2 regions of the Brevibacillus sp. TJ4 genome follow, and region 1 is predicted to be linked to the other one. Evidence: riboswitches for the same ligand, from Rfam matches in the RefSeq annotation. Region 1 holds a riboswitch; the other holds the start of a gene.

What was found. A riboswitch is a leader RNA that binds a small molecule or an ion and turns the genes downstream of it on or off. The one in region 1 is predicted to bind cobalamin.
Region 2: it holds a riboswitch for cobalamin, as region 1 does, so the genes downstream of both, nrdI (class Ib ribonucleoside-diphosphate reductase assembly flavoprotein NrdI) here and cobJ (precorrin-3B C(17)-methyltransferase) in region 1, are expected to answer to the same signal.

The regions. Positions count from the first base shown of each region.
Region 1 covers NZ_CP185865.1:3,339,748-3,343,962, forward strand. Annotated here, with positions in the region: gene ACAF76_RS16375 (sirohydrochlorin chelatase) at 1-433, opposite strand, end outside; gene cobJ (precorrin-3B C(17)-methyltransferase) at 451-2,184, opposite strand; cobalamin riboswitch at 2,340-2,558, opposite strand; gene ACAF76_RS16385 (4'-phosphopantetheinyl transferase family protein) at 2,802-3,482, opposite strand; gene ACAF76_RS16390 (carbamoyltransferase) at 3,558-4,215, opposite strand, start outside.
Region 2 covers NZ_CP185865.1:2,038,651-2,042,865, reverse strand. Annotated here, with positions in the region: gene nrdF (class 1b ribonucleoside-diphosphate reductase subunit beta) at 1-639, opposite strand, end outside; gene nrdE (class 1b ribonucleoside-diphosphate reductase subunit alpha) at 665-2,749, opposite strand; gene nrdI (class Ib ribonucleoside-diphosphate reductase assembly flavoprotein NrdI) at 2,736-3,101, opposite strand; cobalamin riboswitch at 3,269-3,468, opposite strand; gene katA (catalase KatA) at 3,940-4,215, opposite strand, start outside.

The DNA of each region.
Region 1 (4,215 bases):
TGGCGTCCGGATCGCTGCTGCCTCTGCCGATGACGAGCACGGCTACATCGTCTTTTTTCTGCTCAGATGTAATCCCCGCTTCTTGCAAGCGAGCCTCCAGGATGTTCAGCACCTCCTGGTGGATGCCGATCGGTCTGCCGTATATAAACTGAACGTGCGGATACAGTTCCTTCGCTTCGTCAATCGCCGCCGGGATGTGGATTTTCGCGTGGCCTGCGGAAAACAGGATAATCGGGATGACGGCTACGCGCGTCGCTCCCCTTTTCACGCATGCAGACAGTCCTGCCAGCATATCCGGCTGCTCAAATTCCAAAAAACAGGTTTCCAGTACGGGTACGTCAATCTGCCCCGCCAATTCGTTGACAAACTGGCGAACTTCTTCATTTCCCTCGGGATCTTGGCTCCCGTGGCCGACAAACAGTACAGCGTCCATTGCACAGCCTCCTTTTTTTAATCGCCGCATGCGGCCGTCTCAATCTCCGCCTTGGCCGGCTCACGCCATTTGTATCCTTCGATCTCTCCTACCCGCTGGAAAAACTTGTGGAACCTCTCATTCGGAAAGGCATCCTGCTTGTAGCGGGCGACGATTCTTTCGACGAGCGGCACGATTTCCTCCGCATCGATCCCTTCTGCGACGGGTATGCCAGAATGAGCGTTGCGCCCGACCGTCTTCGCTCCCAGGAACAGATCGAATTTTCCTTTGCGGAAGACGATTCCGATATCTTCCCGAACAGCTCCGTAGCAAGCCATGCCGCAGCCGTTAAAGCCGATTTTCAGCTCTTTTGGGCTTTGTCTGCCCGCCAGCTTCTGCTGGATTTGCTCGGCGTACGGTATGCTATCTTTCTTTTCGCCATCGCAAAAATCACACGCTTTTATCTGCACCACGTCGCCGATCGGACTGACCATCAGCCCTGCTGCCCGCAGTCGTTCGGTGATGCGCTCAGGCTCTGCGGTCGGAACGCGCAGGATCAACTGGTGATGCGGCGTGTACTCGATCTCGCCCTTGTCCTTCGTTACTTCGGCGAGCAGCATCATCTGCTGCGGGGTGATTTTTTTGTTGGCGACGCCCGGACTGACCGAACATTCAAAAATCAGCTCCGGCGTAAACGACTGGACAGTGCGGGCTGCGGCTGCAGACGAGGCCTCGCTCTCTCCGTCGAGGACAGCCAGCGCCTCCAGCGCCCATGAAAGCGGCGACTGCTGCGGATGTGCCGGGGCGGGCGGTGACTGTACCGCGATTGCTGCTGCTTGCGGCGTCCCGCTGTCTGGCTGCGCTGCCGGAGATTGCGTTCGTTCCTGTACGGCAACGCTCTGTGCGATGCTTGCTCCCGCTGGCTCTTGCCCCGATCCGCCTTGCGCTTCCAGCGACCACGGCTCATTCTCGACGCGCAGGCGCTGATGCGGCAAAAGCGGCTGCTCATCCACGGAAAGCGTGTATTTTCGCTGGTACCCGCGCGGCGTGATCATCTTGCCGTCGTAGACAAATGTGGACGAGTTGCCGATGATGACCGTCGTCAGCATCCCGATGTCATGTTCCAGCATTTGCTCCAGCGTGGTAACAACGACATGCTCCCGGCTCCGGTATGCGCTTTTTACGATCCCGACCGGGGTGTCGGGCGAGCGGTACGTAAGCAAAATCCGCTGCGCTTCTACGATCTGACGGGTGCGTCGACCGCTGCGCGGATTGTACAGGGCGATCACGAAATCCGCCATACCGGCCGCCTCGATGCGTCGGGCAATCAGTTCCCATGGCGTGAGATGGTCGCTCAGCGAAATCGTGCAGGCGTCGTGCATAATCGGCGCTCCCAGCAGTGCCCCGCACGAATTGATCGCAGAAATGCCGGGAATGACCTCCAGCGGCACGCCTGTTTTTTCGGTCCAGCCTTTTTCCACCAGCACCTCGTACACCAATCCGGCCATGCCGTAGACGCCGGCATCGCCGCTGGAGATGACCGCCACCTTTTTGCCCGCTTCCGCCTGGCGGACCGCTTCCCGCGCCCGCGACACCTCCTCGGTCATTCCCGTGCTGACGATCTCCTGGTCGGTCAACAATCCGCGGATCAGGTCTACATACGTGGAGTAGCCGATGATCACATCACTGTCCTCTATCGCTTCACGGGCACGCTGGGTGATATGTTCAAAACTCCCCGGCCCAAATCCAATGACAAACAGCTTGCCGCTCATAATGCTCCTCCCTTCGAATACTGCTGCACTATTTTCGTTTGTACACACATCGCCGCAAAACAAAAAGCGCTCTGTTCCCCTGCATGACAAGGAAAACAAAGCGCGGAAAGCCAAAAGCCGCAATCCTCACCTTTCCTTTGACCCGAAGGAAATCAGTGCTGTACAGCAAACAGGCAGGTCTCCTGGCTTGAGGATCATCGCCTTTCTTCTCCTTCCCGCCCTCATAGGACAGTGGATGGCAAACGCCGCGAAGAAAAGCTCCTCTCTTACAGTGGCGGGACCGCGTTGGCTTTTCACCAAACTTCCCTTTTAACCCTGTCCTGGCCGCACGGCATCGCCGTACCCAGACAGGGACCTGTTCGCGAAATCGTCTATTCGGTACATCGAATGTACTTTAATCATAGCAAATATTGGTCGAGTTTCAAGCAAAAGCTGGCAAGCATTGTGGCGGGTCTCCGCTCCCCTACCATCCATGCCAACAGAAACCAGTGACGGCAAGCCTGTCCTGCGGAAGCGGCAAAAGACGCCCGGACGCCGCTTGGTCGTACCGGACGGCTGGAGCCCCTTGAGCAGGTGGCTGACGCCGCTGACGGCTGGCTGGACAAGAGCTCCGCCCGCTACGCCAAGTCAGCAGCATCGAGAAACGCGATCTCGCCGGACAATCTGCTGTCGGCCGAACAAACCGCCAGTTTATACCCTACGTCAATGTCGTACTGGCGGAAATGCCACGAACGCACCTGTTTGAGTCCATGATACAAACCGATATCCCCGCTGCCGGATGTTTTGACAGCAAAAGACTGAAGCGGCAGCGAGAGCCCCATTCCCACTGCCTTTATGTAGCTCTCCTTTAACGTCCATATTTCATAAAAGGAAGCGCGTTTTTCTTCATCTGGTTTGTTTGCCAAATCTTCGTATTCTGCATTGGAAAAAAACTGCTTTGCGATGTCCAAGTCGATCGATTCCACCTTCTCGATATCGATTCCGATACGGGAATGGCTCGTAGCGCAGACCACCCATTTGCCGGAGTGGGAGAGGTTAAAATGAAAACGAGGAAAATCGGGCAAAAACGGTTTTCCGAATCGATTGCGCCGAAACGCGATACGGTCATTTTCGATCTGAAACGTCCGACAAACGATTTGCCTTACAAGCACATCTCCGAGCACCGTTCGCAGCGAATCTTCCCGTCTTCGGAAGCGGCACGCTTGTTGTCGTTTCTGAAAGCAAACCCGGTTCAGCAAGCGTTCATACATTTCCTGCGGCAGATGATCCGGGACGGGGACAGCGTATACGTTCACCATTTGCTTCCTCCCCCATTTCGATTCCTATCCTGTGCGCCTCCCCGGACTGCTCTGCCTGCTAGTCCATTCCTGCACTCATGGACGCTTTTTTCGCACCAAGTAACCGTTAATGGCCAGATAGTCAATATCGGTCCCAAGGAAACACTTCACCGCGTCCGCCGGACTTTCCACGATCGGCTCGCCGTTGTCATTAAACGACGTATTCAAAAGCACAGGCACGCCGGTTTTTTCGTAGAACTTTTCCAGCAACCCGTACAGGTACGGATTCAACTTCTTCGACACGGTTTGTACCCGTCCCGTTCCGTCTACGTGGGTCACTGCCGGTATCTCCTCCACCTTGTCGGGCTTGACCCGAGGAACCAGCAGCATGTAGTAGGAAGGGTGGTCCAATTCAAAGTACGCCGTTTGATACTCTTCCAGAACGATTGGCGCAAACGGGCGGAACGGCTCTCTGTGTTTGACCCGTGCATTCAGTATGTCTTTCATTTCACTGCGTCTCGGGTCCACCAAAATGCTTCTGTTTCCCAATGCCCGCGGCCCGATTTCCGATCGCCCGTGAAACCAGGCGACGATGTACCCTTCCGTCAGCAATTGGGCGACCGTTTCGGCACAATCGGCCGGTTTCTCGACCTGAATCGATTCCTTGCATGACTCAAGAGCGGCAAGCACCTCGCTCTCGGCATACTGCTTGCCGAGATAGGGCGAAAACAACTGCCCCGTCGCTTCTCGCGGT
Region 2 (4,215 bases), 1.3 Mb from region 1:
TTCGGCCTCGGACAAGGAGTGGAATACCTCCTGTGCCAAGACACCCACATACAAGCCGTGGATGCTCTCGTCGCGGACAATCAGGTCGATAATTTCGCCGCTGCTGGTCATTTTGCCCTGTCCCGACAGGAAGAGCGGATAGAAGAACCCGCTATAGAATAGGAAGCTTTCCAAAAAGACAGAGGCGACCATTGCCATGTACAAGTCTTTTTTCGTTTCAATCGATTGGTAGTATTCCGCGATGATTGCCGCTTTTTTCTGCAACTGCGGATTTTGTTCGACCCAGCGGAAAATCTCGTCGATTTCTTCCGTCGCCGCCAGGGTGGTAAAGATGCTGCTGTACGATTTGGCGTGAATTTGCTCCATCATGCCCATGAAGCCCAGGACCGCTTTGCGCTGCAAGCCGTCCACATGCTCCATGATCTTCGGCATGCCGACCCCGCCCTGGATCGTATCCAGCAGAGTCAGACCGCCGAGTACCTTTTTGTACGTGCTGCGCTCCGTTTCGTTCAGCTCCATCCACGACATTTTGTCGTCGGAGAGAGGAATCTCATCGTCCGTCCAAAACTGCATGATGTTTTGATTCCAAAACGTCAGCGTAAAATCGTCATCCGGCCTGTTCCAATTGACTGCTTTCATCTGCTTCTCCTCGTCTTCCCTTTGTTTATACCGCGCAACTGATGCACTCTTCCACGGACAAATGCTTGGTTCTGGTGTAGTACAGAGACTTCAGGCCTTTTTTCGCCGCGTACAGGTAATAGCGGGCCAGCTCCCGTGTCGAAATCGTGCTGTTGACATGCAGCACGGCGGAGATTCCCTGGTCTACGTGCTCCTGAATTTCCGCGATCAGGTCAATCACTTTAAACTGGTCCATCTGGTAGGCCGACTTGTACGTAAAGTAGTTTTCCGGCGTCAAGTACGGCATCGGGTAGTACGTCGTCGAATTGGCGTACGTTCGCGTCTCGATATGCTCGACGATCGGCATCACGCTGGAAGTCGCGTTTTGGATATAGGAAATGCTTTGCGTAGGAGCAATCGCCAGTCGGTAGGCGTGGTACAGGCCATGCTTCTGTACCTGCTCTTTCAGTGCGGCCCAGTCTTCCTTTGTCGGGATCGCAATGCCCGCAAACAGCGCTTTCCCCTTCTCCGTACGCGGGAGGTACTCATTTTCCAGGTATTTGTGAAAGTATGTACCTTTGGCGTACTCCGATTTTTCGAAACCGGCAAACGTCGTTCCCCGCTCCCGCGCGATCTGCATGCTTTTTTCCAGCGAGTAGAAATTCATCATCATAAAGAAGGTGCGGGCGAAATCTTTCGCTTCCTCGCTCTCGTAGGCGATCCGGTTTTTCGCCAAAAAGCCGTTGAGGTTCATCGCGCCCAATCCGACCGAATGGAGCTCGCGATTTGCCTTTTGCACGCCCGGCGCATTCTCGATCTCTGTCATGTCGCTGACTGCCGTCACCGCTTCGATGCCTTCGTGTACGGATTCGCGAATCTTCTTGTGCTCCATCACATTGGCGATGTTGAGGGAAGCGAGATTGCAGCTGATGTCGCGACGGATCGTGTCCGGCTGGCCGTAGTTGGCGATCGTGGAAGTCTCTTGCAACTGGAAGATTTCCGTGCATAGGTTGGACATCTTCACCGTGCCGAGATCCTTCAGGGCGTGATTGCGGTTGGCGTTGCTCTTGTTCATAATGTACGGGTAGCCCGACTCCATCTGGATCATCGCGATCTTGGTCAGCATGTCACGCGCACTCATCACGACCTTTTTCTTCACTCTCTCGTTGGCCAGCAGCTCGTCGTACATCTCGTCCAGATCCATGTCGTCGAGGTGCACGCCGTATTCGCGGTAGACGGAGTATGGGGCGAACACGGTCAGCGGCTTGTCTTCCTCCGCGAGCTTGTAAAAGACATTCGGTACGATCAGGCCGATGGACAGCGTCTTGATGCGCGCTTTTTCATCTGCATTGATCTTTTTGCAATCGAGAAACTCGTTCACGTCCCAGCCGAAAATGTTGTAGTAGGCTGCACCCGAACCTTTTCGCTGCCCCATCTGGTCGGCGTAGGAAAACGCGTCTTCCAACAGCTTGAGCACCGGCATGATGCCTTTTGCCGCACCCTCTACCCCTTTGATTGGCTCTCCGCGTCCACGCAGCTTGGAGAGGTTGATCGCCACACCGCCGCCGATTTTGGAGAGCTGCATGCATGTGCCCAGCACGTAGTTGATCGAGTTGAGCGAATCGTCCATTTCCAGCAGGAAGCAGGAGACCATTTCTCCGCGGCGGCTTTTTCCTGCGTTCAAAAACGTAGGGGTGGCCGGCTGCAGACGCTGTTCCATCATCGAGACAGCGAGGCGCTTGGCCCGCTCGAAGTCTCCCTGGCCGAGCGACAGCGCCACGATCGCTACGCGGTCCGGGTACTGCTCCAGATAATACGCCTTGTCGTTCGTCTTCATGGCGTAGTCTTTGTAAAATTTGGAGATCGCCATGTAGGATGCAAACTGAAACGGAATCTCATACACCAGCTTGACGATCGCCTCTACCTGCTCCTCTGTGTAGTGCTCGTACACGTTTTCGTAGTAGTCGTTGGCAATCAGGTAGTCCAGCCGCTCTTTCCAATCCGAAAACGGCATCGTCTTGGCCCGCACTTCCTCCATGAATACCTCGACGGCTTCCCTGTCCTTTTCCAGTTGAAAAAATCCGTCTGCTCCACGCTGCATCAGTTCGTTGTTCAATTCAATATGCCGCAATTGCTGCCACCTCTTTTTGAAATTGTTCTATGTCGCGTCCGGTGCCGGACAGTTCGAACTTGCATAGCACTGGCACCTGGTAGCGGTGCGAAATCATGTCTGCACTGCGGGCGAAGTTGGCGCCCCAGTTGCGGTTGCCGCTAGCCGAAACCCCCCGCAGCAGCGCGTGGTTCTGTGCCAAAAAAGCATCTACTTTTTCCGGGACCTGGCCAAACCCGGTCGTGTATGTAATGAGCAAAAACGGCTCGTCCAGTTGCAAGTCCGGCTGAATCTGCACACTGCGATAGGCAGACCCCAGCTTGCGTACAAATCGCTGCACATTTCCGGTTCGTGAATCGTATGCGATCAACATGGCTCTCTACTTCTTACGCTCCTTTTCTCTATCAATACTATTTTCATAGAAAAACGCGCACTCGACTCAGGCTAGAAAGTCGAATACGCGTACGAAACCCATCCATGGTCTGTCACATGTACTGCGAAGCAGAGCGTCTTCAACACTTCCCTATCTCCCGTAGGTACCATCGTGTTCACGTATAGGCAGGTCTCCTGGCTTGCAGATCATCGTACTCGCTTCACCTTCCCGGTCCATCGACCAGTGGCATGCAACAAGCGTGTACTCTCTGCTTACAGTGGCGGGACCGCGCCGGATTTTCACCGAGCTTCCCTATTAAGTCTGCCAAAAGTTGGCTTGGCAAGACACCTACACGCACAATATGTAGTTGGTTTACTCAAAATACCATCTATATCTCGTATTCGTCAAGCAGGAAAATCGCTTCGAGTGTCGAGGGGGGTGCAAGATTCGGGGTGCAAGAGAAAGGAGGCTGGCAGGAAAATGGCCTTCGCATGCCTTGCGCGGGACCTGTATGCCTAAGAGAAAATGCAAAAAAAACCGGACATGCACCATAGGGCTGTCCGGAATCAGTGGATCGCTTTGAGTGTTTTGAGTTTCATTCCACATGCGCACATCGTGCTGTGTTTGAGCGAGCGAATTTGCGTGCCGCATTTCGGGCAGGTTTTCGTTGTGGGCTTCATATCTGTACACCTCTCTTCGTCAAATGGATGGAGAAGAAGGAGGGGCATTGCAGAAGACGACGGAATCGTCCCGCAATGCTCCCTCTCTGACATTTTATTTACACGATATGGTGAATTGAGAATAGATGGAGAATGGAACGAGAATCGGGTTGTTACGCTTACTTCGTCTCGTGGCCTACGGTCAGACCCAGTCCTTCTGCGACGCGTGCTCCGTATTCAGGGTCAGCTTTGTAGAAGTGCTGGATTTGGCGAATCTTGATTTCTTCTTTTTCCACGGCCTTCATGGATGCGACGATGTTGTTTACCAGGCGCGTACGCTCGTCTTCGGTCATCAGGCGGTACAGATCGCCAGCTTGCGTATAGTGGTCATCGTGGTCGTAGGCTACTTGTGCCGCAACCCCGGATACTTCAAACGGCGTTACTTTGGCATGGGC